Regions from separate parts of the Priestia sp. TGN 0903 genome, predicted to be linked through region 4. Evidence: riboswitches for the same ligand, from Rfam matches in the RefSeq annotation. Region 4 holds a riboswitch; each other region holds the start of a gene.

Region 1 (7,876 bases), on a different contig from region 4:
AAAGGAAATTATGAATTTAACCAAAGCGTTTATTTCACTACATGGGTATATCAGCTAGGCTTTTCATTCTATGAATCTATTGTTATTCGCTGTTTTGGAGATAGCATTTTTACATTAAAATTGTTAAATATTTTTTATTCTACTGGAACCGTTATTTTTATTTATCTAATTGGCGCTAAAGTATTTAACGAACTTGCTGGGAGAATGGCAGCTTTCCTATATGCGTTCTACATTCCGAACATTCTCTACAGCTCAGTGTTAACCAATCAGCATTTAGCTACTTTTTTATTTTATGCAGCTTTTTACCTTATTATAAAAAGATTTGCTCATAACAAGTTTAGCTGGCTTTATATTGGTCTTCTATTGTCGTTAGGAAATTTAATGCGCCCTCTGGGACCCATTATTATCGTTGCTGTTTTCATTTATTTCATCTTGCAAATTCTTCAACCTTACATTAAAGCGAAGGATGCTGCTGAGTTAAAAACTCGTCGAAAGAAAATAGGAAAAAACCTCGTAGGCGTACTGGCTACTTTTTTTATTGCAAATGCGCTGATCAACTACTCTTTTGTAGCGAGCGGTATTTCTAAATATCCTTTAAGTAACAGAGATCCTTTATGGAAATTCGTTATTGGCTTTAATTATGAAACAAGCGGTTCTTATTCTTCAGAGGATGCTAGTCGTTTTATGGGTATGCCAATTGGAGAAAAACGAGCTGAAGCAGAAAAAGAAGTAATTAAAGAGCGAGTAGCAGATAAAGAGCAACTTTTAGATCTCTTTCACATTAAATTCCTGAATATGTGGGGAGGAACGGATGCATCTACATTTTGGAGTATTTCATTAACTCCTCAAGAAGATGTACCTTTTAATAAAGAGAAATTAATTAGTGCTGCTCAAAGTTATGAAAGAATCATTTACGTTTCAACTACTATTCTTTCCATTATTGGACTTATATGTTTATTCCTGAAGAAGCAGGATAAATATCCGTATACACTGTTTTTATTACTAATCATAGGATACGTTCTTATTCACTTGCTTATTGAAATTCAAACTCGCTATCGATTCTTTATTTTCCCAAGCTTTATGCTGCTCGAAGGGTTTGGTATTTCAGTGATTCTATCTTATTTACTAGTACGGTTTACTAAAAATAAGACCCAGGCAAAATGTGAAGAGATAAATTAAATGGAAGGGATTATGCAACCGTGATAAAATTCCTGAAATTCGGATTTGTAGGTATAATGAATACCCTGCTCACTATTATCAGTTACTTAGCACTGATTCATTTTGATATGAATTATATATTGGCTAACGTACTATCCTATTTCATTGGCGTCATAAACAGCTACTATTGGAACAAATCGTGGGTGTTTCAAGCAACTGTACATAAATGGATGTTAGCTCAATTTTTCATCGTAAACCTTATTACTTTAGCAATTAATACATCTTGCTTATTCCTTCTTGTACACTATACACCTGCTAATCCGATAATTGGACAACTGTTGTCTACTTGTATAGGAATGTTTTTTAATTTTTTTCTTAATAAAATATGGACGTTTAAGCACACAAACAATCACTCGATAGGAGGTAAAGCATGAAAGAACTAATTTCAATCGTGGTACCTATGTATTTTGAAGAAGAAGTAGCTAATGAATGCTATAATCGCTTGCTTTCCGTCATGCATGAAAATCACATTAACTATGAATTCATTTTCGTCAATGACGGCAGTACAGACCGAACAATTGAAATCTTAAAGGACGTAGCAGCTATGGATTCTAACGTAAAAATTATTGATTTTGCCCGTAATTTCGGGCACCAAACTGCCGTCACAGCAGGTATTGACTATGCTCAAGGTGATGCTATCGTAATTATTGATGCTGACTTACAGGATCCGCCTGAAATGATTCCTGAATTAATTGCTAAATGGCAGCAAGGCTATGAAATTGTATACGCAAAGCGCAAGAAGCGAAGCGGAGAGACCTTTTTTAAATTGACAACGGCTAAGTATTTTTATCGCTTTTTAAATTATATGTCCGATATTGAAATCCCAAAAGACACGGGAGATTTTCGTATTATCGACCGAAAAGTTGCGGACGTATTCAAAAAAATGACTGAACGCAATCGTTTCGTAAGAGGAATGATGTCTTGGGTCGGCTTCAGGCAAACATATGTAGAATATGAGCGCGATGAGCGTTTTGCTGGTGAAACAAAATATCCTTTAAAAAAGATGATCAAGTTTGCTTCAGATGGAATTATTGGGTTTTCAACGAAACCTTTACGTTTAGTAATGGTTATTGGCTTGTTATCAGTTTTTGTATCACTTCTCGTTTTAAGTTATTCGATTGTTGTTTGGCTGATAGGTGAAAATATTCAGCCTGGCTGGACTTCGATTATGGTAGCTATCACTTTCTTTAGCGGTATTCAGCTACTTGGTTTAGGTCTAGTGGGACAATACATCGCAAGAATTTACGATGAAAGTAAAAATAGACCTATTTACGTTGTACGTGAAACTATTAACTTTTCTGCGGCTTCAACAGATTCTCAAAACGTGCGTGAAAAAGTATATAGCTAAAAAAACAAGGAAGAAAACAACTGTTTTCTTCCTTGTTTTTTATTCTTTTTGAAGCTGTAAATCGCTTGTCACCCAGTCAGGAATTCCATCATCTTCATCAAATTCAATAATGACATCCGTTATTCCTTTTTCCTGTAAAATACGATTTTCGAGACGATCTTTAATATCATCCGCTTCTGCTACTGTTAAAGAAGGATCAATTTCTACTTTTAATTCAACGTGAAGCTCTTCTCCTTCTTTCATCACCATTAACGTTTGAATATCACGCACTTGTACATCTTGCATAACAATGGCGCCAATTTTCATTTCCATTTCTTTATCTGCTTCACCAAGCGCTCCGGCAGCGTTATCTAAAAATACTCGTCCTACTACAAAAAACATCATAAGACCAATTAGCATAGAAGCAATTCCTTCAGCTTGATGAAAAGGCGTAAACCGCGAAATAAAAACGGCGATTAAAGCCAATACGCCTCCTCCAGTAGCTACCAGATCTTCCATAAAAACAAGCTTAGTTGCTGGCTTTGCTTTCTTTAGATGAACAAAGCTTTGCGTAAAAACATTGACCTCTGCAGTATTCATTCCGACATCGTGCAAAATTTCTTTCATTGCCTTAAAGAGGACAAACATCTCAAGTAATACCGAGATGCCAAGTACTGCAATATTTAAAATAAAGCCTGAAGACTTCGTCGGATGAAGAATATGATGATACCCTTCTTTAATCGTTTCAAATGCCATAATTCCTACTACAAGAACCGCCCCTAATAAAACGAGATTAACCAATCGTCCAAATCCGTTTGGAAATCGTTTGGTCGGAGCTTTTTTGCTTAATGCTGAACCTATAAAAACAAAGAACTGATTTGCTGCGTCCCCTAAGCTGTGCATCGTTTCAGCAAACATCGCTACATTTCCCGTTAAAGCAAAAGCAATCCCTTTAATAATGGATATAATGGTATTAACTATAGCGGCCATCATGGCCGATTTATTTCCTTTTCGCAATAACTTAATTAATTCACTCATGCAATCCCTCCGTTTGTGCCTTTGATGAGATTCAATTATGGTTAGTGTATGTGAATTTAAAAATTAAAAACCTCCAACATATAAGTTGGAGGTTTTTAGTCATGTTTCATTATTTTTTAAAACGATAAGGTACCGTTGTAACGATTACGTTTTTACGGTAAAGCAAATGTGCTTTTAACAGCAGACTGGACTGATTATGAAGGATGTTTTGCCAGCTTTTTTTCGTGATGAACTGCGGAATAACAACCGTAATAGCCATATTATTTTCACGGGCTTTTTCTTCAGCCATATCGATGAATCGAAACAGCGGACGCACAAGACTGCGGTATTGAGAATGAAACGTAACAATACGAATATCAGGCTGCCACTTTTCCCACTTCTCTTCCATTCTCTTTTCGCTTTCTCGGTCAAAAGCAACGTGCACCGCAATAACGGTATCACCAATCGTTCTTGCATAGTTCAATGAATTTTCCACTACCTTTGTCATTCCTGCTACAGGAACAATGACCACACTTCCTTCAAGCTTTCCAATCTTTTCTCCTTGCTTAATACGAAGCTGCTCTCCTACCGCTTCATAATGCGTATGAATGCGATGAAAAATATAAACGATAACCGGTAAGAAAACGAGCACGGACCATACTTGTGAAAACTTCGTTGTAAACAAAATGATTAGCACCGTTAAGGTAATGAGGGCACCAATTAAGTTAATGGTTAGCTTTCCTTGCCAGCCGGCCGGCTTTTCTCTAAGCCATTTGACAATCATGCCTGTTTGAGAAAGCGTAAATGGAATGAACACTCCAACTGCATAAAGAGGAATTAATTGTTCCGTCGCTCCTTTAAAGGCGACAAGTAAGACAATAGAAGCAATTCCAAGGGTCACAATTCCATTTGAATAGCCTAGTCGATCGCCGCGAATTTGAAACATTCTTGGCATGTATTTATCAGACGATAAGTTTACGGCAAGCAAAGGGAAAGCTGAAAAACCTGTATTCGCCGCTAGCACTAAAATCAGAGCTGTGGTACCTTGAATAAAATAATAAAATCCATTTCGTCCAAATACACTCGATGCAATTTGTGATACAACCGTTTCATCTGCTTTTGGAGAAATGCCAAGCCAATAAGCTAAAAACGTGATGCCAGAAAATAAAACGGCTAAAATACCGCCCATCAGCATTAATGTATGAACAGCATTTTTTGCACCTGGATCTTTAAAGTTAGGCACTGCATTTGAAATAGCTTCTACACCAGTCAATGCCGAACAGCCTGATGAAAAAGCTTTTAATAATAAAAACAAACTAATACCTGGCACCACGGTACCGAGAGATGTATGAAGCTCAGGTGAAACTTGACCTGTCACTATTTTGAAGAAGCCCACCGCTATTAACAAAATAAGAGCAATAACAAATAAATAAACCGGATAAGCTAAGACAGAAGCGGATTCTGTTACACCTCGTAAATTTAAAACCGTAATAAAAATCACCAGCAAACACGCAATTACTACGTTATAGTGATGCAGCGTTGGAAAAGCCGAAGTTAAAGCATCGGTTCCTGCTGAAACACTCACGGCAACTGTTAAAATATAATCTACTAACAGTGATCCCCCAGCGATAAGTCCAGGATTTTCTCCTAAATTGGTTTTCGAAACAATATAAGCTCCTCCGCCTTGCGGATACGCATAAATAATTTGACGATATGAAAGAATTAAAGCCGTCAGCAGCACCAATACCCCAATCGCAATTGGAATCGAATACCAATAGGCAAGCACGCCCACTGTTGCAAGGACAATCAAAATCTGTTCTGTTCCATAAGCCACTGAAGATAAGGCATCTGATGATAAAATAGCCAGCGCTTTAAGCTTACTAAGCTTTTGATCGCCTAACTCTTTTGTTTTGAGCGGCTTTCCAATCAATAATCTCTTGAGAACTGAATAGTTCACGTAATTTCCCTCCGATGATTGCTTAGCTACTATTCACTGTTCGTTGCTAAGCTCCGTTACAAGTTCATGAATAAGTGATATTATCCCTAAAAAATACCTTTTTATGTTAAAAAAGCGCACAAAAAAAACACTAAGGGTTCTCAGCGTTTTTACACAGCTTAAACCTCCTCTCCAAAACGCTTATGGGGTTAGCTGTCGGATTCGGGCTATGAGAGTAGCCCTACCTTTTAAAAAAAAGGATTCACCCCAAGTGACAATGCACAAATTTGGGTCCCCCACTTCTGACGAATTAAGCGATAACAGGTCAATATAATTTTCGGTTAAAGAGTATGATCGATAACATGTTTCTTTCATAACTATCCTTTGTTCTTAGATAATATACTCCCGTACAAATGGTTTGTAAAGCATTATTTTACGTAAACGATAAAATAGTACTTAAGGCGCTTTTAAGGGGAAAACAAAAGGCCTTCTGCCTGCTTACAGAAGACCTGCTTTCTTTAACTTTTTGCTTTTAAAACGGCTGCTAGCTTGTTTTTCGTTTGAGGACCATAAATGCCATCTACATCATAAGGAAGATACACAAGCTGAAAACGTCTGACTGCATCTTTCGTTTGTACTCCATATATTCCGTCTACTGACCCTACTTTAAAACTAACCGCGTTTAATGCTCTTTGAAGCTGTTTCACTGCTTCTCCAGAATCGCCTTGTTTTAAAATTCCATTGGGAAGTGGATATTGTTCAGAAGGTGGTGTTGGAGTAGGTGTTGGTGAAGTTCCTGAAGGAATAACAATTGTTTTTCCAACCTGTAGTGTTAAAGGATCAGAAAGCCCTGTATTCGCTTCTTGAAGCTCCTGTACTGTTATGCCGTACTTCTGTGCAATACTGTACAGCGTATCTCCTTGCTTAATTGTATACGTTTTTTCACCTGGTTCAGAAGGTGATGGATTTGGTGTCGGTGTTGGAGATGGCGATGGATTTGGAACTGCACGACGAGGTAAATTTAAATATACGGCAATTCCTTTTGCATACGATTCACCCATGCTTTTTAAAAAAGCTTCATTTTGAAGAAGTGCTGCATCGGCGCTCCTATCAATAAAAGCTATTTCAGTTAGTACTGCAGGCATATTTGTTAAGCGAAGCACCGCATAATTGGCCGATTTTCGTCCACGATTCGGATGATTATACGACAGCAGCGTTGGCTGTACTTGCCCGTGCACAATCGATTGAAACGTTTTACTAGCATTGCTAGCGCTTCTATAAACATAATCTTCGTATCCTGTTCCTCCACCGGCATTTACGTGAATAGACATAAATGCATCTGCCCCCCACGAATTAGCTTGAGAAGCGCGCTGAGATAACGATAAAAAAGTATCTGTGGTACGGGTGGTTTTAATCGTAAAGTCACTGTAAGTGCTATTTAAATAGCTTATTAAATATTGTTGAATTTTTAACACTAAGTTTTTTTCATACAGTCCATTCGCTCCAACTGCTCCTGCATCTGCCCCACCATGTCCTGCATCAAGATAAATTTTTTTCATATTACTTGTCCCTCCTTATTGTTAACATATGCATGAGGGAAAAAAGTGCTACGTATACTAGCCTACTTAGTGAAAAATTACTAAAAAAGGAGATTGAGACATAACGAAATCACTTCAACCTAAAAACGAACAAATGGGATAAATGCGCTAGTATGGATGGCTTGTTACATCGCTGTTGAATTCCGTGCGAGGCTTCGCTTTCCGCGGGGGGGTGGTGAGCCTCCTCGTCGCGTGCGCTACTGCGGAGTCTCACCTATTCCACTTTTCTCGCAGGAGTCCCTCCAATCAACTGCTAGAAGCAACTAAATAGATGAAATCTACGTTCATCCTACCAATAAAAAAATCCGCACAATTCATCGTGCGGTTCCCTCCCCCTAACATACTTTTGGTCCAAATTCTATTCTGGTTGATTAAATAGATCAGGAGGGTCTATTATTTATAACGTTAGGACCTATTTAAAAAGCAGAACGCCTACAACAATGAGAATAATCCAAATTGGAATGCTTATCAATATCCCTATCACTAAACCTTTAAAGAAATTTCCTTCTTTCATTTTTATTACATTCCTCTCCAACAGTATTTTCTAACGATACTATGATTGGCTGAAAACTCTCTGAAGTTATACTGAAATACAGTGCAGAGTGAACACATAAACAATCTCACTATCTGTTATACACTACTTTTACTTATAGATTCAATGAGACAAAAAGCTCATCCTTTTTGATTCATGTAAACAAATTCTTTCTTGTATGTAACAAAACAATAAAAAAGCTCCCTGTAAATTATACGACAGGCAGCTTTTTTATAAACAAGCTATAT
Region 2 (7,876 bases), on a different contig from region 4:
TACGCGTAAATTCGTATTTTCAGAAGAAGTTAAGATGGCCTGCTGGATATAGTACAAATGCTTTTGATAATAATGAATATGCTTAGATGGATCACTATACTTATAGTAGTTAGCTAGAAAATCGTATTTCATTGCTTTTTTAATATATTGATCAAAGGAATAATTAGCCATATGTTCAGCTCCCTTATTGTCGGAGTATAAAAACATTTCCATACGTAACCAAACATATGCTAAAACTCATAATTTATGCCGATCACTGATCACTCCCGAGACCTCCAAGAAGAAACAATGAGCCAAACGCCCTCTATGTGCATATACTGAATCAAATTATTGACTGAAGGCTTATTGTACGACTGAATTTAGTATAGAAAAAAGGAGTGAGAGCATGCGTGATTTTTATGCTCGGATGCTACGGTTAATCATGTTAAGTTTTTTACTGCTGCTACTTTTAATTCAATTTACAGAGCGCTCTACTTCATTTAATCACATTACCCCCGCGCTAAATAAAGTAACCGAGCGAATTGAGCTGATTACCTATGATCAATAAATGTATGTTTTCTGCGTTTCGATATGTACTTGTTCTTTATGCAATTTGCTTTACATTTTTATTTGTTAGCACAGTTCCAAGCCTATTTGGTTTCACTGTGACCGTTCAAGAAACGGATTATCACCACCTGCATCGCGGAGATATAGTTGTCTTTAGAGACGAATCATCTTCTTCAAAGAATGAACTTGTACTGGCCCATAATCAAGACCCTGATGTACTGGTTACAGCTCAAAGAAATTCTTTGCCTGCTTCTTTTAAAGTGATTGGAAGCTACGCATACCATCTCCCGTATATAGGGGTCATTATTGAGTTTATGAAAGATTTTACTACGCTACTGGTGATGGGCAGTATTTTACTTTTGTTGTTTTCGTATACGCTGCAGCCCAAAAGGCGAATATGGCGTAAGAGAAAGTAAAAAATGGGCGAATGCACATACAGGACAATCAACTAACGCATATAAAGTACAGTGTACGAAATGAAAAAAACAAGAGGAGAGATTGCTATGTATAACTACGATTGTTACGACCCATGCCATCACGGAGGCTATCACCACCTATATGATACTTGCCACTATCCAATTGGCGGTTATCATCATTGCGGAACGGGCCAGTCATTTGCATTAATTGTTGTGCTATTTATTTTATTAATCATCATTGGCTGCACTTGTTTTTGCTGATTAGGTCTCATTTGCTCGCATGTGCGAGCTTTTTATAAAAGATGGAAAAGGACAAACTTACATATAAATTGTTTAAATAATAAAAAAATTTTGCCAAATCAACATTTACCATATTATACTATAGCTAGTAACTCAATAAGCGAAGGTGAATATATGGAAAAGGAAAAAGTATTTCAACAGCTATTTTCAATGTCATTTACACCAATGCTCGTAATGAATATGGATGGCGATATTCAAATTTTAAATGAAGCTTGCTGCCACCTTTTTAAAACGACGGAGGAACGGCTTCTTTCCTGTAATGTATTTGAAGAGCCAAATCGCTTTTTTATTGAAAAGCATGAAGTGGAACCGTTAAGAAAGCAAGAGGAAGAAGTTGTTTTACTTAAGAAAAAAGTAGATCAGCAGTTTCCGATGCATATCCATATTCAGCGCACGGAAGAAGATATTCCGCTCTTAGTTGTTCAGTGGAAAGAGTTTTCCTCAAGTATTGAAAAGCAAGAGGAAGTCATTCGGAAAATGAAGCAATATAAGCAGTTTGTCCAGCAAAGTCAAGATGCATTTATTGTAACGAGAGAAGGCAGAATCCAATATTTGAATCCCGCTGGTGTTAAACTTCTTGGCGGCGAGAAAAAAGAAGAGTATATCGGGCGTCCTTGGCTTCACTTTATTCATCCCGAACATTTAGAAATTGTAAAAGAACGAATGGTTCAGCTGATGAATGGAATGTCCGTGAGGCCACGTGTTGATGTGAAACTATTGACTAAAAAAGGGGTCGTCATTATTGAATCTTCGGCAACCAAAATTAAGTTTGAAGGACAGGATGCCATTCAGTATATTATTCGCGACGTAACGGATCGAAAAAAATATGATGAAATGGCAAGCAAATCTGAAAAGCTTACAATGGTGAGCAAGCTAGCGGCAGGAGTAGCACATGAAATCCGTAATCCAATGACGGCGATTAAAGGGTTTATTCAGCTGCTAAAAGCATCGAAACAGTATAATGAAGAATACAATGATATTATGCTTGAAGAATTGAATCGCGTCGAATCCATTATTCAAGAATTTTTAACGCTGGCCAAGCCTAAAATTGAAAATTCATACCATCCGAAAAGTCTCAATCAAATCATACGTCACGTGACATTACTATTAGATACACACGCCAATTATAAAAATTGTCGTATTATTAATGAGATTAGTGATGAGATTACAATCTTTTGTGAAGAAAATGCGCTTAAACAAGTTTTTATTAATTTAATTCAAAATGCGCTTGAGTCAATGAGCAAAGGTACAGTTAAAGTTACCGTTGAGAAAAGAAATGAATACGGCATGGTCATTATCGAGGATGAAGGATGTGGAATTGATGAGCAATCTTTAGCTCGGCTAGGTGAACCATTTTATTCCACCAAACAAACAGGAACTGGGCTAGGATTAATGATTAGCTACCGAATAATCGAACAGCATCAAGGGCATATTTCATTTGCGAGTAAAGTAGGAGTAGGAACAAAAGTAGAAATTGCTCTTCCGTATATTAAAGAACCAGTGAACATTTCGTAGCGCTTGCTATTCGTTCGCTGGTTTTTATTTGGTTGAAATAAAAACGAATGTTTTTTTATTTTTTTATTTTAATGTTCGTGTATATTGTTGACTAAAGGGTTTGTTTTTGATATATTATCAAATGGCTAGAAAATAACCGAATGATAATAAAAAAAGAAAATTCGGTCAATAACTTTTATCTTTTACCCAAAGAAAAAAGATGATGGGAGAATGTACAATGAACTCAAAATATGATGTTATTGTGGTAGGGGCAGGACCCGCTGGAATTTTTACTTGCTATGAGCTAACGTTAAAATTACCGGAAGCAACTATTTTATTAATCGATAAAGGACACGATATCTATCGACGTAATTGTCCGATTCTTCAGAAAAAAATTGAAAAATGTCCCCCTGCAGTTGGCAGAAAAGAGTTTGCTGGCTGTTTGCCTGCTTGTTCTATCACAAATGGTTTCGGTGGAGCCGGCGCATATTCAGATGGGAAGTTTAATATCACCAGTGAATTTGGAGGCTGGATGACGGATTATCTGTCTGAATCACAGGTGGTAGATTTAATTAAATACGTGGATGAAATTAATTTAAAACACGGAGCAACCGATACGATTACGGATCCGTTAACTGATAAAGTTCGTGAAATTGAAAAACGCGGATACGCAGCAGGATTAAAGCTATTGCGTGCCCAAGTGCGTCATTTAGGAACAGAGCAAAATTTAGAAATTTTAAAAAGCATTTATGAATACTTAAAAGAAAAAATTGATATGCAGTATAAAACGGAAGTAGCCGATTTAATAACAGAAAAAGAAGATGGTCAGCATATCGTGCGCGGTATTGAATTGAAGAATGGTGACAGAATTACGGCTGATAAAGTCGTGGTTTCACCAGGTCGAGACGGCTCGAAGTGGATGAGCGACTTACTAAAAAAACGCCGTTTGAAAATGATTAACAATCAAGTAGACATCGGTGTTCGAGTAGAAACATCTAACGTTGTTATGGAAGAAATCAACAAGCACTTGTACGAAGGGAAATTTATTTACAATACGTCTGTAGGTACAAGAGTCAGAACGTTCTGCAGCAATCCTTCAGGGCATGTGGTAGTAGAGAATCATTCAGGGATTATGTTAGCAAATGGACACGCATACAAAGATCCGAAGCTTGGAAGTCAAAATACGAACTTTGCGCTGCTTGTTTCTCATAAATTTTCGGATCCATTTGATCAGCCGAACGAATATGCGCACGAAGTATCAAGATTAGCTAATATGCTGTCAAACGGAGGCTTAGTTGTTCAAAAGTATGGAGATATTTTAAAGGGGCGCCGTTCAACAGCGAATCGAATTAAAGAAGGCTTTTTAGAACCAACGTTAAAAGAAGCTGTCCCTGGTGATTTGGGTTTAGTGCTTCCATACAATACAATGAAAAGCTTAATTGAAATGACAGAAGCACTGGATCATGTAACGCCTGGGTTAGCATCTGAACATACGCTGTTTTACGGTGTGGAAGCGAAATTTTACTCCGCCCGTCCGAAGTTAAACGATAAGTTTGAAACTGAAATTTCCGGTTTATACGTGGGAGGAGACGGAGCTGGTATTACGCGAGGACTCGCGCAGGCAAGTGCGTGTGGTGTGTGGGTAGCGCGTGACATTGTTGAAAAATTAAAGAATCGTAAAGCAAGTTCTGAACCTGTTACTGTATAAAAAAAGAGGCCGTCACGGCCTCTTTTTTTTATGGGTTAAATAACGAGAGGGAATAAGTAAAAAGTAAAGAACTTGTACCGCTCCAACTCCGATAGTTTTATACGATAATTACCCGCTCCTTTTTTAAAAGATAGTAGGAAATCTATACTTCTATCTTGAGCAGAATTAAGTAGAATAAGGGGAATTGATAATGTCGATTTCTTCGCATCAATAAAGTCAGTGAAATTTTAGGGAGTGTATATCAAGCAGTACAAGGATAAAATCAACAGTTGGAAAGAGTTATTTTTTTGATAAGTAAAATATTTATGGAAGCAGTAAAGTACATGGATATTAGAATAATTATACATATTTATGAATGATATTAATGAGAAGAAAGTTCACTTTATAAACTATTTTTTGAATTAATTTTTTATTCATTAGATTGTAAGTCTTGTTAAATAGGTGTTTTTGGTTTATTGAAATATGGTGTAAATATTTTAAAATATAACAATTCTCAACTTTTTACGATAAAATCATGCATTATTTTTGAATAAAAACTTGACAGGAATACATAAAATGAATTTTAATTAAAGTAACAATTATTATCATGCAAAAATATTAAAGAAAATTATTTGCTTAATCTCTTTTGTTTTATAAGAGAACGGAGGACCCATATTTGTGCGTAATGTACTTGGGGTGAATCTTGAATGAATCAAGTAGGGTAACTCACGTACCCGAATCCGACAGCTAACTCCGTAAGCATTCAGTGAGGGAATAACAGGTCTATGAAACCATGATATTCTCATGGTTTTTTGTATAGCTAAAAATATTCCTAAACTATTAATCTGAAAATTTTTAATATATTGTATATTTTGAGTGTTATCACCCTCAATGCATGGTAAAATAAGTATAGTAGTTAGAATCATTCTAATATAATTTATTTATGGGAGGTAAATCTATGAAGCTATCGACAAAGATCATTATCGCGCTAATTGCTGGTGCTGTTGTAGGAGTGTTGATTAATGCTTTTGCTCCAAGTGCTTTTGCTCCGCTGGACAAGTACTTGTTTACGCCGCTTGGGCAAATTTTCTTAAGCTTAATTAAAATGCTTGTTGTACCAATTGTGTTTTTCTCTATCACGTTAGGCGTAGCAGGTTTAGGAGATCCTAAAAAACTGGGAAGAATCGGGGCAAAAACAGTTTCGTACTTCCTAGTGACAACAACCGTTGCTATTGTAATTGGTTTATTATTAGCGTTTGTTATTAAACCAGGAACATTTGGATCTTTTGATACAAAAAACGCTTCTTTTGAAGCTGAAAAAGCACCGCCGGTTGGAGAGACATTCTTAAATATGATTCCAGTCAATCCAATCCAAGCGATGGCTGAAGGGAATATGCTTCAACTTATCGTTTTCTCTATCTTTATCGGTTTTGGTATTACGATGCTTGGAAGTAAAACCAAAGGGCTTTATAATTTACTCGAGCAAGGCAATGAATTGATGATGTACCTTGTAAATCTAGTGATGAAGTTTGCTCCTTACGGAACATTTGGGCTTCTTGCAACAGCGGTTGGAAGTCAAGGCTGGCAGGCAATTAAAGCGATGGGGCTTTACATGATTGTAGTCGTGCTCGCACTGTTCATCCATTCGATTGTAACATATGGGGGGTCAGTCGCTCTTATGGCCAGACGTAACCCTATTGAATTTTTTAAAGGTTTTGCTCCTGCGATGACAGTTGGATTCAGTACATCAAGCAGTAGTGCAACGCTTCCGATTTCAATGAATGTGGCTCAAAAAAATCTTCGTGTCCCGGAGTCCATCAGCAGTTTTGTTCAGCCGTTAGGTGCTACCATTAACATGGATGGAACAGCAATTATGCAAGGTGTCGCGACTATTTTTATTGCGCAAGTATACGGCGTTGACCTGTCGCTGGGTGCTCTTGTGACGGTTGTATTAACAGCGGTGCTTGCTAGTATTGGTACAGCAGGCGTGCCGGGAGTTGGTCTCATTATGCTAGCGATGGTATTGAGTTCGGTTGGCCTGCCTGTAGCAGGTATCGGATTGATTATCGGGATTGATCGCTTGCTTGATATGCTTCGTACATCTGTAAATATTACGGGAGACGCTGCGTGTGCCGTTATTGTGGCTGAGTCAGAAGCAAAGCGTATCGATAAATCTGTAACGCAATCGGCTTAATAAATGTAAAAGCTCTAGCTATATGCTAGGGCTTTTTTTATTGGCAAGAAACTCTTCTTTTCAGCATACAGTTTAATAAGAGTATGTGTTTGAAAGGAGAGTGCGGAAATGAATAAGACCCATGTGATAAAGCCGCTGCTCGACGACGACTACCCAGTTATTTCATATGGAAAAGGAATTTATTTGTACGACCAAGATGGAAAAAAGTACATAGATGCTTCGTCAGGGGCAGTTACAGCAAGTATCGGACACGGCGTAAAAGAAATTATTGATGCGATGACGGATCAGGCACAGAAAGTTGCGTTTGTATATCGGTCGCAGTTTACAAGCGATCCGACGGAAGCCTTAGCTAAGAAACTATGTGAATTAAGCAGCAATCATTTCCAGTGGAGCTTTTTTGTTAACAGCGGGACAGAAGCGACTGAAACGGCTATGAAAACAGCCATTCAGCATTTTCAAGAGCAAGGAAAGCCAACCAAAACAAAGGTTTTGTCACGCTGGATGAGCTATCACGGTATTACAATAGGAGCGCTGTCTATGTCAGGGCACGTTGGAAGACGAAAACGTTTCTCGTCTTTGCTTGAAGATTATCCTTCGGTTTCACCTCCTTATTGCTATCGATGTCCGTTTCATCAAACCTATCCATCCTGTAATCTTGCTTGTGCACACGAATTGGAAACAGTTATCAAACGAACCGGCCCTGAACATATTGCTGCTTTTATTACAGAGCCCATTGTAGGAGCTGCCGGAGCAGCTCTTACACCTCCACCCGGTTATTATGAAGTGATAAGAGAAATTTGTGATAAATATGATGTGTTATGGATAGCCGATGAAGTCATGACTGGAGTTGGGCGTACAGGCGTGATGTTTGCATATGAGCACTGGGGAGCTAAACCAGACATCATGACGCTTGGAAAAGGAGTGGGAGCAGGATATACACCGATAGCCGTTACGTTAGCTAGCAGCAAAACGATTGAACCTATCATGAACGGATCCAAATTAATTATGAGCGGCCATACGCTAAGCGCTAATCCGCTGTCAGCGGCTGTAGGGCTAGCTGTCTTAGCCTATATTGAAAAGAACGATCTTGTTCAACAAGTAGCGCTGAAAGGAGCCTATTTAGTAAAAAAATTGAAGGAGCTTCAACTTCTTTACCCTATCATTGGTGATATTCGTGGCAAAGGCTTACTAGTTGGTCTTGAGCTTGTACAAAATCCAAAAACGAAGGAGCCTTTTTCA
Region 3 (7,876 bases), on a different contig from region 4:
ATACATTACCGGCCGTTTGGTATCTTTCAAGCTTGTCCGCATTTTCATCGATATACTGAGCCATCGACCAATTCACTTTAATTCCTTGTTCCGCTTGAGTAATCGCAGGTTTAATAACATCTGATAAGTCCATGGTTCCATAATCTTCAAGGGCTGTTTCTACTCCTTTTAACGTACCAGGAACTCCAACTGCTTTTCCTGTTATGTGACGTTTACTGAAAGGAATGACTTTTCCTTTTGAATCTAAAAACAGCTTAGGCGTGACATCAGCCGGTGCCATTTCACGGCTGTCTAGCATCGTAATTTTATCTTTCTTTTTTTCATAAATCATCATAAAACCGCCGCCGCCGATACCAGACATCATCGGTTCCACAACGTTTAGAGATAGTTGAATGGCCGCTGCCGCATCTACAGCGTTTCCGCCTTCAGCTAACACTTTCCTCCCCGCTTCAGCAGCCAGCGGGTGAGATGCCGCTACAATTCCTTGTGTAGCACCCCGTTTCATTGAATGGTCGACACCCGGAACTTCAGCAGCAGCTGGTGTGACAACTAAACATAAACTAAATAACGTAATAGCCAACATCTTCATAACCTTCATCTGGGTCTCCTCCTTCAAATACATTATTTCACATCGCCTGAGACGATGGATTTCACGAAGAATAAATTGGTTTATTATGATATTTTTTACATATGCGTATAAATAAAAAGCAAAGTAAATCATACCTTTGCTTTTTTAGTTAATCGCATGTTTAACTTTTCTCTCTATTCATTTACAATTATCTATATTTTCTAACAATTTATCCATAGGCTGATAGTTTCTTACTATTTTTGGAACTATGTAGACTGAACGCTCTAATAATGTAGAAAATCTAGCAGTTAAGAAGTCGTTCGACTTACATGCACTTCTTAAATTTTTTATAAATATTCTTATTGTTATATAAAAAGCAATCCTTTATGAAAATCAGCATACGTTTTCTGAAAATCAAAAATAAAACAGGACTTTAGATTCATCGTCCTGTTTGGAGCATGTTTTCGACTTTTTTAATGTCCGCGTGCGTAGGATTGATTTCCCGAGCATAGGCGATTTGTTCTTTCGCTTTTTCCATTTCTTTTAATTGAATATAGGTTTTGGCGAGTTCGAGCGGCAGCATAATCCCTTCAAAACCAAGATCTTGCGCCTTCTGCAAATAAAACAGCGATTTTTCGTAATTCCCTCCAAACATGAGCGGAGTTTCCCGATATTTTATTCCTCGAACGAAGTGCGCCAAACTTGAAGATGGATTTAATGTTAATGCCTGATGAAGAGCCCGGTCCATTTCTAAGTTCAATACCATTTTTTCAAAGATAATTGATTCTTCGATTTGCTTTGCTAAACAAACGGCTAAGTAACAGTACAAATCAGATGCTTGAGGTTTTTTCTTCATTTCTTGTTGAATTTCGCGCTTGATCTCTTTCCACTTTCCCTCTTCTAGCTGATTCATGACGTATTGTGCATGTATTCCCACCTATTTGCCCTCCTTTTCCTCTTTATCATAAAGGATTTCTGCGCAAATGAAAAAAGTAAGTGTTCTTCATTCTTCACAAAAAACGTTACCATTAAAAAATAGGCAAATTTCTCAATCACTTAACCCAATTAGTACATAGGATATAGAGACTTTTATTAAAGGAGGTTACACATATGGGCGCAAAAGGCGGTTTTGGTTTTTCATTTATCGTTGTTTTATTTATCCTATTAGTAATCGTAGGGTGTTCTTGCTACTACTAATTTCTAGAGAGGATGAACATCATTCATCCTCTCCTATTTCAAAAAAACCATGCTTTCGCATGGCTACATACCGATTAGATGAATGAGTAGAGGAACTCATTGTTCGGCAATATTGAAGAAATTTTTGGTTTTTACTTCCGCCTAGTATGCCCTTTTTGACGGGGGCTATGCGCAAATAAAGTTAACGTTTAAAAGCGAAAGCCAGACGCACCTACAATAACAAGTAAAACAAATAACACGACGATTAACGCAAAATTTTGTTTTCCCACGTACCATCCCTCACTTCCTGTTATCTGCTTTTAGTGTATGCAACAGCTTGGCAAAATGTTTAGGACAGGGGTGCGGATTTTTCCAATGAGAAAAACCTTCAAATTTCGCCAAAAAAAGTGAATCATATTTTTGTTTCTTTCGTTATATATAGTAAGAGATTTTTTTACTATAAAAAAGGAGGGGCTTTAATGCGCCGACATTCCAAATTGCCCATTGTTCTTGTTTTTGCCTTCTTTTTATTCATCGCAACTGTTTTGTGCGTAACCTCTTATATGTCTTGAACGTATAAATAATATAAAAAAATCGCCTCATCGAAGGCGATTTTTCTATCCTAGCATTATATCTTCGTTTGGATAGCGAACGGCTTCACGCTTTTGCTTAGATAATGAAAACGCAAGCGTTAATGGCCCCACTTTTCCTAAAAACATGATAAAGATAATAATCACGCGTCCAAAGTACGAAAGTTCAGGAGTCGCTCCCATCGATAAACCTACTGTTCCAAACGCAGAAACAACTTCAAACATAATTTTTACAAACGGCAGGTTTTCCGAAATATTTAACAGGAAGATGGCCCCAAACACAAACATAATCGAAATCATCGTAATGGCTAGTGCCTTAAACACATGAAGAGGAAGAAGCCGTCTCTTTAACAGCACAATATCTTCCCTGCTTCGTAAAAATGCCCATACAGAAAAGACAATCACCACAAACGTTGTTAGTTTAATACCTCCTCCTGTTGACGCACTTCCTGCACCTATGAACATTAACATAACCATTAAAAATATAGTGGAATCATGTAGACTTCCTATATCGATACTATTAAAACCTGCTGTGCGTGTTGTTACCGCTTGAAAATAAGACGCCCACACTTTGTCTCCTAATGACAAACTTCCAAGTGTATGTGAATTGCCGTACTCTAAGAAAAAAATAAAAAGCATGGCAATCACGTTAATGGCAAACGTGCTGATAATCATAATTTTTGAATGCAGCGTTAGTTTTTTATACGATTTTTTTACCCACATATCAGCAAGAACGGTAAATCCTAACCCACCAATAATAAACAAAAAGGAAATCGTTATGTTAATAACGGGATCTCCTACATACTGAACTAAGCTGTCAGATAATAGTCCGAACCCTGCGTTATTAAAAGCTGAAATTGAATGAAACAAGCTAAAGAATAGCCCCTTAGACCATCCGAATTCCGGAACCCAGCGTATCGCTAAAAAGATAAGTGCAACAAACTCAATTAAAAATGAAAAGATAAACAGCCTTTTAACTAGCAGGACAACTCCGCCGACGCTCGTTTGATTTAATGCCTGCTGAACGAGCATACGCTCTTTAAATCCAATTTTTTTACCTAGCATCATAAAAATCAGCACGGCAAATGACATAATGCCAAGACCGCCTATTTGAATTAACAGCATAATAATCGTTTGACCGATGACGGTAAAACGCGTACCTGTATCTACGACGGCTAAGCCGGTCACTGTCATAGCGGAAGTAGATGTAAAAAGGGCGTCTACCCACCGGATTGGCTCAGTAGTAGAAAAAGGCATCATTAATAAAAGAGCACCAATAATAATTCCTCCGCCAAAAATGGAGACAAGCAGCTGCGGCGGCGTAAGCCTAACAATTTTTTTTTTCATAAGTTAAACTCCTTCTTCTTCAAAACGGTTTAAATCGCGATTATGTCCGATAACAATCAGCATATCTCCTTGTTCAATTGTTTCATGCGCCGTAGGCGAAATCACCATTTCCCCGTCTTTTCGCTGAAAACCGATAATATTACAGCCGTACTTTGCACGAATATTTAAATCAAACAGCGTTTTATTATGAAGTTTCTTAGAAGCGACAATTTCAACAATACTATAGTCTTTAGACAGTTCAATATAGTCAATAATTTTTTCTGACACCACGTGATGAGCAATCCGCTTCGCAATATCGCGCTCAGGATGAATGACTTTGTCCGCTCCTATTTTCTCCAGCACTTTTTGATGATACATATTCACCGCTTTTACCCATACTTGCTTAACGCCCATATCTTTTAAAAGCATCGTTGCAAGCACGCTTGCTTCAATATCGTCTCCAAACGAAATAAGAGCATGATCAACGTTACGAATGCCTAGCCCTTTTAAGCTAGCTTCATCAATTGCGTTCGCTTGCACGACATATGTAGCTGAGTTGCTATATTTCTTTACTACCTCCTGATTGCGGTCAATAGCGAGCACATCCACATCCAAATTAGCAAACTCTTCAACCAAACTGCCTCCAAAACGACCTAATCCCAATACAGCAAACTGTTTTTTCATAATGTATTTATTCCTTTCTTCAACTGCTGTGTGTTCTCTTAGCTTATACTTTTTCTAAAAAATTACATGTTTTTCTTAAAAAAAGCGCAAAAAAACACAGGAAGGCTCCTGTGTTTTTTCACACTCTTCCCCCTCAAAACGCTTGCGAAGTTAGCTGTCGGGTTCGGGTTTTAAGAGTAACCCTACCTTTTTAAGGATTCACCCCGGAGCACAATATGTGCGTAAATAATGGGTCCTCCGCTCCGTAATGGATTAAGCGATTTTTATTCAAATGTCTATGATCTATTTTTTAGAATAATCGATTCGATTCATGATACGTTTCACTTCACGAAAGCTATCTTACTCCTGTGGATTTTGTCTGTCAAGATATTTTTAGGGAAGACATCACTTGCGCTGCAAACTGCAAAAATCATATAAATCTAAACTGACAATCAGTTTGTGAAATTGATCAAACAAATTAATAACGGCCAAAAGCTCTAATAGCTGCGTATCACTGTAAAATTTCTTTAATTGATCCATATCAGCATCCGTCAAATCCCTTGGACGCACTCGGTATACATCTATAAATCGAAACAGCAGTCGATCTTTTTCTTCCAGCTCTTTTTCTCTTAACACTTTTTGATTAAGCGTCTTATCGCCTACATATGACATGCTCATACACGTCTCACAGCCGTTAACACCTGCTAGATAAAGCCTGATTTTTTCCTTAGTCTCTCTTTTTACTATATCACTGTTCCAAAGCTTGTCGTATAGCTCATCATACAACCTTTTTACATCTGGAATTAAATTCAGTGCTTTTTCAAAATTTGTTCCCTCTTCGTTTGTTAACAAAACTCTTGCCATTTTTTACTCACTCCTTTTTAATTATTATAGTAAGAAAAATGGAGATTTCAGATAACAAATAAAACATATTATCTGCTGTTACTAATCAAATGAAACATTAATATGAAAGAAGGTTTTCAATTGAAAATTGATGAAATTGATTTATCGATTTTGCAGGCACTGCAGCAAAACAGCCGTCTTTCCTTAAGAGAGCTAGGAAAACAAATTAACCTGTCTCCTCCTTCAGTGGCAGAGCGAGTAAGACAGCTAGAGAGCTTTGGTATTATAAAAGGATATACAATCGATATTGATTATGAAAAGCTGCAGTTGCCCGTCTCGTGTTTTATTGAAGTAACCATGAAAAACGGAGAGCACGAGCGTTTTAAAAGATTTATTTCTCAGTATCCCTATGCTTTATTCTGTGAACGCATCGCCGGACAGGCTTGCTTCATTACAAAGCTTCAGCTTCCTCACCTGCACGTACTCGAGCAATTTATTAACGAAATTACACCTTATGCCAAAACGATTTCACACATCGCCCTTTCTCACGTGGAGATGTCTTCTGCATTATTGAGTCATTTAAAAGATGAAAAGTGATTGAAACATACGTTCACCGTACTAACGAAAAGATCCGAACGATTCATCGTTCGGATCTTCTTTCCACTAAACTACTTCTGTCCTAGCCTCTTTTATTCGTCCAAAAGCATAAAAAATAACCCTCCAAAGCTGGAGGGTATAAATTTTCCGAATAATGAAAGTTTTACAACTTCATTCTATCAGGTACCGACATTTCTGTCTACTTAAAAATGTAAAAGAGCTCTCTATTAATAGAAAGCTCTTTTACCTGCTTGTTTTTTGAAAACAATCAATCTATATAAAAGGGAACTACCTAAGGTTAAAAGTCACGTGAAACCTTGGCAGTTGATCCTGGATATACCGGTTGATATGATTCAAAACAAGTTCTTTCATCATTTCTTCTTTGACTTCTGATTCCGTTTTTTTATCTTTTTGTTTTAAAATAAGAATATAATAGACTTTACCCATTTTAATGGGCTTACTACACTCTCCAATGTGCTGTTTTTTTAAAACATCTATAAAAGAGGGAGATAGATTCGAAAGCTTTAGATTATCATCATTCTCTATTTTGCTGATGGTCTGGACATCAGCATATTTTTTTTGAACGTCTTGAAGCGATGTTCCTTTTTGCAGCTCAGCCGCAACGGTCTCAGCATCATGTAAAGTTGTAAAAGTTAGCTGCGAAAAAGATACGCGCGTTACATCATTCTCAATACGTGTATAGTAAGCGTCTAGTTCATCAGACGTAATTTGTTTACGGAAATATTCTTCTAATTTAAACTGATTTATTAGCTGTTTAGTTACATCGCTAGAACGAATGTGCAAGACTTCATAGCCTTGTTTTCTTGTATCTTCGTCATATGAACGTTTGATTTGTTTCCACATATCCTCGACTTTTTTCTGTACCCTGTCACTTGTCTTTAGATGCGAAATTAAGATTTTTTGCATGACAAGCTGCCGCAACAACTCTTTGCGGTAGCTTGTATCATTTAGCGGAGCATCGGGATTTAAGAACCCTTCAACTGCTAAAAAACGATTGAATTCAGCTCCTGTCACCTTTCCTCCTTCATACGCTGCCACTTCTTTAGCAGAAGATAGCTGACTAATTTCTACAGAAGGAAACATCGTGTTTGAATGCTTCCCTCCGCAGCCTGTTAAAAATCCGAACGCTGTTAATACTGCTAGCAGCAGCTTTAACGGTGCTGAACTCATCCATTGTTATCCTGCTGCTCTGAAAGCTTCAGAGAAATAGTTTGTTTTTTTCCATTTCGGTACACGTCTAATTTTACCGTGTCTCCTACTTTGCGTTTTGTGTATAGATATTGACGTAAATCACTGGATGTTTTGACTTCATTTCCATCGATGGCAACAATCACGTCTTTTGATTGTAAACCAGCATCAGAAGCAGAAGAGAATGGTTCAACCGTCGTTACGACAACTCCTTCAGACGTATCGCTTGTTAGGCCTAGCTGATCTTGTTTTGTTGCAGCTGAAAGCTGACCTACATCTTGAAGACCTACCCCCATATATGGACGCGTTATTTTTCCGTTTTTCATCAGCTGTTCAATTGTTGGCTGCACTTCATCACTTGGAAGAGCAAAGCCGATTCCTTCTACATTGTCTTCTGAAATTTTCATACTGTTGATACCAACTACTTCACCGGAAGAATTGATCAAGGCACCGCCGCTGTTTCCTGGATTAATCGCCGCATCCGTTTGAATTGCATCTACGTTCCAATTCTCTGAAATAGGGACAGAGCGTTTTGCTGCGCTCACGATACCTTGTGTGACCGTACGAGAAAATTGTTCACCAAGAGGGTTTCCGATTGCAAGAACCGTTTCACCCGCCACTAAATCTGATGATTTTCCGAACTTCGCCACTTGTTCAACATTTTTGTCGGACATTTCAAGCACCGCTAAATCCGTTAGCGCGTCAGCTCCGACAATTTTAGCTTTTTCTTTTTGTCCGTTTGAAAGTGACACTTCTACTTCGCTTGCGCCGTCAATAACGTGGTTATTAGTCACAACGTAGGCTTTTCCATTTTCTTTTTTGAAAATAACACCGGAACCCGTTCCTGCTTCTTGCGTTTGGGTATCTCCAGAAAATGGATTTGTTTGCTGTTGAATATTGTTCA
Region 4 (7,876 bases):
GTGATCCTAACCGGCTGCGAATTGTACAGTGTTTAGCGACAAGAAAGGAGCAGACCTGTTCGTATTATCAAAAATTAAATGTATCAAAATCAACGCTATCACATCATATTAAAGTACTTCGCGAAGCTGGAATTATCAAACTACGTATAGAAGGTACGCAGCACTATTATTCCTTGCGTTTAGAAGAACTTGAGGAACTGTTCCCAGGTCTGCTTCCTTCCATTATAAATATAGATGAGCAATTATTTTAAAAGCTGAACGATGTTTTGTTCAGCTTTTTTGTTCAAAATAAATGTGTCCATGCAGGCTGCATCCGGGATTAAAAGAAGAACGACAGTGAGGGCAAGTCGAGTTACAGGTTAAGTATTCATTAATTGAGAGCTCATGTTTACATACTCCGCAAAGAATAGCTTTTTCATTAAACATAGATTTTGGCCATCTTTTAATGTCGTGATCCGCATGTGCGTTATGACATTGATAGCATGGATAATATGTATGACAGCAATAAAATTTTATTGCAATAATATCTTTATCCGTATGATAGTGCGTACAGCGCGTTTCGGAATCCACTGTGTCACCTTTTACTGCAGGTACAGATTTGTTCATTATCATCACTCCTTATGAAAAGTATAGCATGCTTTTATACGCCTTATCATACATATGTAAAAAGAAAAATGCTATAATAAAACCATCGTTTTACATGTCAGATTGCATGCTAAAAAGATTAGATAAAAATTGATGTCAAAACAGATCGATTAAGTGATGCAAAGAGAGGAAGAAAAAATGAGTAAGCAAGTTATCGTTTTTACCGGAGGCGGAACAGCGGGGCACGTAACGCCAAACATTGCCATCATGAAAGAATTAGACAGTGAAAAATGGGATATCCATTATGTCGGTTCTCACAATGGTATTGAGAAAGAATTAATTACAAAATTAAACGTTCCATATCATGCGATTTCAAGCGGGAAGCTGCGTCGATATGTAGATATGGAAAATGTAAAAGATGTATTTCGAGTAGCAAAAGGGGTTGGCGATGCACGTCGCGTGCTGAAAAAACTAAAGCCTTCTCTTGTTTTTTCAAAAGGCGGTTTCGTCACAGTTCCTGTGGTAATGGCTGCTAAATCTTTAAACATTCCCGTGTTCATTCATGAAAGTGATTTAACACCGGGACTGGCAAATAAAATTGCGCAGAAATTTGCCACTAAAATTTTTACTTCTTTTGATGAAGCCGCAAACTACTTTCCAAAAGAAAAAGTGCAGGTTGTTGGTTCACCTATTCGAAAAGAGCTATTTAGCGGAAGCGCAGCGAACGGGGAAAGCTGGCTACGCTTTTATGATAAGCGCCCCATTTTAACGATTATGGGCGGAAGTTTAGGAGCACGCCGTATTAATGAAATCGTTCGAGAGTCTTTGCCTGAACTGCAAAAGAAATTCCAAGTTGTACACCTTTGCGGAAAAGGCAATATTGATACAAGCCTTGAAAAAGAGTCAGGATACCGTCAGTTAGAATACGTAAACGAACAGCTTCCTGATGTTCTAGCGGCAACTGATTATGTGATTACACGCGGTGGATCCAATGCCATTTTTGAGTTTTTAGCTCTTCATAAACCGATGATGATTATTCCTTTATCAAAAGCACAGAGTCGCGGAGATCAAATTTTAAATGCACAATCTTTTAAGAAAAAAGGCTACTGTATGGTTGTAGAAGAAGAACAGTTAACAAAAGAATTGTTTTTACGTGAAGTAAGTGAGCTTCAGCAGCAGGCAAGTACAATGAAGCGTACAATGCGTGAAGCAACAAAAACGGATGCTATTTCAATTCTTGTAAATGAAATTGAGAAAATGAGCTAAAAAAAGCGTTCTTATCTCCTCGATAAGAACGCTTTTTTTCTTCTGAAATTATTATTTTAAAATAATGAATAAATATAGAAAAATAAAGCTTTTAAAATTTCAAAAAATGTTGTTGACAGTAAATTTTAACAGGAGTAAGATTACTCTCATGAAACGTTCCACAGTGAAACGCTGAGTCTTTCCTGAAAGAGAGGGAAAGAGCGGAGGACCCAATTATTAGGGGTGAATCTCTTAACTGAGTAGGGTTACTTTCTTGACCCGAACCCGTCAGCTAACTTCGTAAGCGTTAAGAGAGAGGATGGTGTAATCGTGGTCGTTTTCTATAACAGCGGATAGTACGCTCCTTTCAAAATATAGGTGAAAGGAGCGTCCAGATGCATTTATCTAAGCAAATGATTCAAATGATTGAATATCGGGCAATGTGCGACCAGCAATCTTTTGATCTAGCAAACCGCTATTTGTCTACGTTGGCTAATCAAAGTTTTAAACGCAGCAGTAAAAGTCATCATTAAGTCTAAAAATTAAATAACAAATATACGCTTAATCAATTATGAGCGGGGGACCCAATATTTTGTACGTATGTACTAGGGGTGAATCTCTTAACTGAGTAGGGTTACTTCCATAACCCGAATCCGACAGCTAACTCCGTAAGCGTTTTGGGAGTAAAAAATTCGTGTCAATCACGGCTTATTTGTCGTGCATTAAACCGCGGAAGAGAACTCTCTTCTGCGGTTTTTTAGTGGAAAAAAATAGCATCACGTCTCGCGGTTAGCTTTTTTGGACCTGATGCTTTATGAAAAGAAACCGTCACTAAACTTAGAAGCTATCATTTTTGTCAGGAAACAGTTAGGAGGAAGCAACTTGGATATGATGATGCTTGGAACGCTTGCCTTATTAGCGACTGCTATGTACGGAATTATTCGCTGGTCGTCTCATGTAGTAGACGACAGAGAGGAGAAGTGAACATGTCGTTCATTTTGTTAGGTATTTCAATTACCGTTTTAATTTATTTAGTATATGTACTGTTAAATCCAGAACAATTTTAATAAGCGGAGGAATAAAACGTGGGGATTTTTCTACTATCAGTTGCGCTGCTGCTTATTTTTGTAGCGCTTATTGCAAAGCCCGTAGGTATTTATATAGCGAATGTATTTTCAAACGATAAAAACACTAGCTTGATAGGAAAGATAGAAACAGTGATGTTTAAAGCAGCAGGAATTAAAGGGCTTAATCAAACGTGGAAGCAATATGCATTGGCTCTCGTGTTGGCGAATACGTTTATGATTTTTGTGGTGTACCTTATCTTCCGATTCCAAGGGGTACTGCCGCTAAACCCAAGCCACATAAAAGGAATGGATCCGGCCCTTGCTTTTAACACAGCCATTAGTTTTATGACAAATACGAACTTGCAGCACTACAGCGGTGAGTCAGGTTTGTCCTATTTCTCACAGATGGCCGCCATTGTATTTATGATGTTTGCTGCACCAGCAACAGCACTTGCAGTAGCAATCGCTTTTATTCGCGGGCTAGCAGGGAAAGAAATGGGAAACTTTTTTGTTGATTTTGTAAAATCAATTACGCGTATTTTACTTCCTATTGCTTTTATAACAGGTATTTTATTTACGTTTTTAGGTGTCCCTCAAACGTTAAGCGGAACGGTGACTGCCCATACATTAGAAGGGGCAACACAGCAAATTGCAAGGGGACCAGTTGCTTCTTTTCTTTCAATCAAAGAGCTAGGCAACAACGGAGGGGGATTTTTTGGTGTCAACTCAGCCCATCCATTTGAAAATCCCAATGCGTGGAGCAATGTGTTACAGATTGTCCTTATGCTTTTATTACCAACCGCACTTCCTTTCACATACGGAAAAATGATCGGACAGCGTAAACAAGGTCGCATCTTGTTTGTATCGATGAGTATGCTGTTTATCGTTATCTTAAGCACAGCGTTTGTAACAGAGTGGGGCGGTAACCCTAGACTTGATGCTTTTCATCTAAATGAAGCGAGCGGTTATATGGAAGGGAAAGAAGTCCGGTTTGGTGTCGGTATGTCAACGCTGTACGCCATCGTGACGACAGCAAGTGAAACAGGCGCGGTGAACGCGATGCACGATACCCTGACGCCTCTTACCGGGTTGTTAACGCTTGGAAATATGATGTTAAATACCGTATTTGGCGGTGTCGGAGCAGGATTTATGAATGTCATGATGTACGTCATCATCGCCGTATTTTTATCAGGTTTAATGGTTGGAAGAACACCAGAATACGTAGGTAAAAAAATTGAAGGAAAAGAAATGAAACTAATCGCCGTGACGCTTATCCTGCAGCCGCTGCTAATTTTAGGAGGAACAGCTGTAGCACTTACCACTCATTTAGGAATGGAAGGTATATCAAATCCAGGCTTTCACGGGTTAAGTCAGGCACTGTATGAATTTACGTCGTCAGCAGCAAACAATGGGTCCGGTTTTGAAGGACTCGGTGACGCAACGCCGTTTTGGAACATTTCTACGGGAATTGTTATGTATATTGGACGCTACTTCGGACTAATTACAATGCTGGCGGTATCGAGCTCACTAGCATCTAAGCAGCTTGTTCCCGAAACACCTGGAACATTTAAAACGGATACGTCTTTATTTAGCGGCATTTTAATTGGAACTACCGTTATTGTAGGAGCACTTACGTTTTTCCCAGTGCTTGTGCTTGGGCCGGTTGCTGAGTATTTAACACTGTAATCAAGAAAGCGGAGGATCATAATGAATAAACGGAATTTTGCAAATAATATTGAATTGGATCGCAACAGTCATATTCAAGGTTCTGTAGATAAACAAGCTTCATCGATTTTTATTCAATCAGTAAAGCAGGCGTTTATCAAGCTCAGCCCAAGAACGATGATAAAAAACCCTATCATGTTCGTAGTAGAAATCGGGTTTATAATTACGCTTTTTTTAGCCGTTGTTCCGGACCTTTTCGGAGAAAGTACAGTAAGCACAGGATTTAATGTTGCCGTATCTCTCGTGTTATTTTTCACCATTGCTTTTGCTAATTTTGCAGAAGCATTAGCAGAAGGACGAGGAAAGGCACAGGCAAACTCATTGAAGAAATCTAAAGGCGATATTACAGCTAATCAGCTTCAAAACGGGCAGATGATACAAGTTTCGGCATCGCAACTAAAAAAAGGAGACATCGTCGTCGTTTCACAAGGTGAAATGATTCCTGGAGATGGAGAAATTATTAAAGGACTGGCGTCTGTTGATGAATCGGCTATTACGGGTGAATCGGCACCTGTTATGAAAGAAGCAGGCGGGGACTTTAACTCTGTAACTGGAGGTACAAGAGTTGTCAGTGATGAAATTACAATTAAAATTACGTGTGAGCAAGGTGAATCGTTTTTAGATAAAATGATTTCGCTTGTTGAAGGAGCACAGCGTCAAAAAACACCAAATGAAATTGCGCTAAATACGGTTTTGACAAGTCTGACGATTATTTTCTTACTAGTAGTTGTGACGCTTCCTGTCTTTACAAACTACCTACACTTTAAGCTCGACACGGCCATTTTAATTTCACTGCTCGTCTGTCTCATCCCTACAACAATTGGAGGCTTATTATCGGCCATTGGAATTGCTGGGATGGACCGAGTCACGCAGTTTAACGTGATTGCTATGTCAGGAAAAGCAGTAGAAGCAGCAGGTGACATTAACACAATTATTTTAGATAAAACCGGTACCATTACGTTTGGAAACCGAATGGCTCATCAATTAACGACTGTAGAAGGCATAGACGAACGTGACCTTTACAAATGGGCGTTTGTTTCTTCTCTTTATGACGAAACACCAGAAGGGCGCTCAGTTGTTGATTTTATTCAAAATCGCATGGGAGTAGAAGATCTTAGAAAAACCGAAGGAACGTTTGTTGAATTCAAAGCGGAAACGCGAATGAGCGGCATTGACTTACAGAATGTATCTGTACGAAAAGGGGCAGTGGACGCCGTCACGGCATGGGTAGAGTCAAAGGGCGGGATGGTTCCCTCTGATTTACAGCAAAAAGCAAATGAAATTGCAGGAGCTGGTGGCACGCCGCTTGCCGTCGCCGCTGATGATAAAATTTATGGCTTGATTTATTTAAAAGACACGGTAAAACCAGGAATGAAAGAACGCTTTGATGAACTTCGTAAAATGGGCATTAAAACAGTCATGTGTACAGGAGATAATCCGTTAACCGCAGCAACCATTGCAAAAGAAGCGGGAGTAGATGAATTTATTGCGGAATGCAAGCCAGAAGACAAGATTCAAGTGATTAAATACGAACAGCAGCAAGGAAAGCTAGTTGCCATGACAGGTGACGGGACAAACGATGCTCCTGCACTTGCTCAAGCTGATGTTGGCTTAGCAATGAACAGCGGAACCTCAGCTGCTAAAGAAGCAGCAAATATGGTCGACTTGGATTCTGATCCCACTAAAATCATTGAAGTCGTTTCAATTGGAAAACAGCTATTAATGACAAGGGGTGCCTTAACTACATTCAGCATCGCAAACGATATTGCTAAGTATTTCGCGATTATTCCAGCGATGTTTACCCTGGCGATTCCGCAAATGGAGGCTCTTAACGTAATGAAGCTTCATTCACCTCTATCTGCCGTGTTGTCAGCGCTCATTTTTAATGCGGTCATTATCCCGCTTCTAATTCCCTTAGCCATGAAGGGTATTGCGTATAAGCCGATGAGTTCGAACGCCCTGCTGCGAAAAAATTTGTTCATTTACGGGTTAGGTGGCGTATTGGTTCCATTCATTGGGATTAAAGGGATTGACTTTATACTTTCATTTGTAATGTAGAGGAGAAGAAACGATGATACAAACAGAACGAACGGGACGCATTATTGTTCGCTTAACGATTATGATGATGATACTTTGTGGTCTTATTTATCCTGTTGTGATGACAGGTATTGCTCAAACAGCTGTTCCAAGTAAAGCAAACGGCAGCCTAATCTATTCAAACAATCATCAAGTTATCGGTTCTAAGCTGGTTGGGCAGCAGTTTACAAGCAATGCATTTTTTCACGGCAGAGTCTCTAGTATTGATTATAACGGAGCAGGGTCTGGCTCGTTGAATTTAGCACCTTCAAATAAAGATCTTACGAATCGTATCGAGAAATCCGTAGCGGTTTGGAAAAAAGAAAACGAGGTACCAAAGGAAGGGATTCCAATTGATGCCGTCACGAATTCGGCTTCTGGACTCGATCCGGATATTACGCCACAAGCTGCATATGCACAAGTAGAGCGCGTGGCAAAAGCAGCCCATATTAAAACCCAGACGCTAAAAGAGCTAATCAAAAAACATACTCAGCAAGGGGCTTTTGGTGCAAAACGCGTAAATGTAGTAGAGCTAAATTTAGCTGTTCAACGAGAACGCTAATTACACGCACTCGCTTCATGCACTGAAGCGAGTGTGATAAAGGAGCCCGAACAATGAAAGAAAAAGAAGCTCATCCATATTTTCGAAGAAAAACTCCGGAAGAACTATTGCGTGAACTTCATGATCATAAGCGTGGAAAGCTTAAACTCTACATCGGTGCCGCACCGGGAGTAGGAAAGACTTATAAAATGCTTCAAGATGCCCATGACTTAGTCAAAGAAGGCGTAGATGTCGTAATTGGATATGTAGAAACACACGGCAGGAATGAGACTAAGGAAATGATCGGAAATCTAGAAGTGATCCAAAGAGAAACCGTTTTTTATAAAGGAAAAGAATTACAAGAGCTTGATTTACTGGCGATTGTAAGAAGGCGACCAAAAGTTGTCCTTATCGATGAACTCGCTCATACAAATGTACCGACAAGCCGCCATAAAAAACGTTTTGAAGATGTTTCTTACCTGCTCAACCAAGGTATTTCAGTTATGTCAGCAATGAACATTCAGCATATGGAAAGCTTACATGACCTCGTATATGCTGTTACCCAGGTAAAAGTTCGTGAAACGGTGCCGGATTTATTTATTCAGCAAGCAGATGAAATTCAGCTTGTCGACGTTAC

What was found. A riboswitch is a leader RNA that binds a small molecule or an ion and turns the genes downstream of it on or off. The one in region 4 is predicted to bind cyclic di-AMP.
Region 1: another riboswitch for cyclic di-AMP. It lies ahead of ACRPLY_RS07560 (APC family permease); the one in region 4 lies ahead of ACRPLY_RS12805 (potassium-transporting ATPase subunit F).
Region 2: another riboswitch for cyclic di-AMP. It lies ahead of ACRPLY_RS07835 (dicarboxylate/amino acid:cation symporter); the one in region 4 lies ahead of ACRPLY_RS12805 (potassium-transporting ATPase subunit F).
Region 3: another riboswitch for cyclic di-AMP. It lies ahead of ACRPLY_RS08640 (potassium channel family protein); the one in region 4 lies ahead of ACRPLY_RS12805 (potassium-transporting ATPase subunit F).

What each region holds. Positions count from the first base shown of each region.
Region 1 is NZ_JBOZGL010000002.1:232,351-240,226, reverse strand. Features, by position in the region: gene ACRPLY_RS07580 (ArnT family glycosyltransferase) at 1-1,179, shown strand, start outside; gene ACRPLY_RS07575 (GtrA family protein) at 1,200-1,592, shown strand; gene ACRPLY_RS07570 (glycosyltransferase family 2 protein) at 1,589-2,566, shown strand; gene ACRPLY_RS07565 (cation diffusion facilitator family transporter) at 2,606-3,583, opposite strand; gene ACRPLY_RS07560 (APC family permease) at 3,693-5,519, opposite strand; cyclic di-AMP (ydaO/yuaA leader) riboswitch at 5,682-5,825, opposite strand; gene ACRPLY_RS07555 (N-acetylmuramoyl-L-alanine amidase) at 6,017-7,057, opposite strand.
Region 2 is NZ_JBOZGL010000002.1:285,562-293,437, forward strand. Features, by position in the region: gene ACRPLY_RS07805 (DUF4397 domain-containing protein) at 1-171, opposite strand, end outside; gene ACRPLY_RS07810 (hypothetical protein) at 386-547, shown strand; gene ACRPLY_RS07815 (hypothetical protein) at 537-962, shown strand; gene ACRPLY_RS07820 (YjcZ family sporulation protein) at 1,050-1,223, shown strand; gene ACRPLY_RS07825 (ATP-binding protein) at 1,377-2,777, shown strand; gene ACRPLY_RS07830 (NAD(P)/FAD-dependent oxidoreductase) at 2,995-4,464, shown strand; cyclic di-AMP (ydaO/yuaA leader) riboswitch at 5,067-5,221, shown strand; gene ACRPLY_RS07835 (dicarboxylate/amino acid:cation symporter) at 5,402-6,637, shown strand; gene ACRPLY_RS07840 (aspartate aminotransferase family protein) at 6,746-7,876, shown strand, end outside.
Region 3 is NZ_JBOZGL010000002.1:435,598-443,473, reverse strand. Features, by position in the region: gene ggt (gamma-glutamyltransferase) at 1-598, opposite strand, end outside; gene ACRPLY_RS08660 (tetratricopeptide repeat protein) at 1,008-1,505, opposite strand; gene ACRPLY_RS08655 (YjcZ family sporulation protein) at 1,679-1,765, shown strand; gene ACRPLY_RS08650 (YjcZ family sporulation protein) at 1,954-2,034, opposite strand; gene ACRPLY_RS08645 (TrkH family potassium uptake protein) at 2,362-3,681, opposite strand; gene ACRPLY_RS08640 (potassium channel family protein) at 3,685-4,344, opposite strand; cyclic di-AMP (ydaO/yuaA leader) riboswitch at 4,469-4,613, opposite strand; gene ACRPLY_RS08635 (carboxymuconolactone decarboxylase family protein) at 4,729-5,187, opposite strand; gene ACRPLY_RS08630 (Lrp/AsnC family transcriptional regulator) at 5,308-5,763, shown strand; gene ACRPLY_RS08625 (peptidyl-prolyl cis-trans isomerase) at 6,052-6,954, opposite strand; gene ACRPLY_RS08620 (S1C family serine protease) at 6,951-7,876, opposite strand, start outside.
Region 4 is NZ_JBOZGL010000003.1:352,016-359,891, forward strand. Features, by position in the region: gene ACRPLY_RS12785 (ArsR/SmtB family transcription factor) at 1-251, shown strand, start outside; gene ACRPLY_RS12790 (CHY zinc finger protein) at 271-606, opposite strand; gene ACRPLY_RS12795 (undecaprenyldiphospho-muramoylpentapeptide beta-N-acetylglucosaminyltransferase) at 784-1,851, shown strand; cyclic di-AMP (ydaO/yuaA leader) riboswitch at 2,011-2,153, shown strand; gene ACRPLY_RS12800 (hypothetical protein) at 2,226-2,363, shown strand; cyclic di-AMP (ydaO/yuaA leader) riboswitch at 2,379-2,519, shown strand; gene ACRPLY_RS12805 (potassium-transporting ATPase subunit F) at 2,817-2,897, shown strand; gene kdpA (potassium-transporting ATPase subunit KdpA) at 2,922-4,583, shown strand; gene kdpB (potassium-transporting ATPase subunit KdpB) at 4,605-6,680, shown strand; gene kdpC (potassium-transporting ATPase subunit KdpC) at 6,694-7,260, shown strand; gene kdpDN (KdpD-like non-kinase potassium sensor) at 7,314-7,876, shown strand, end outside.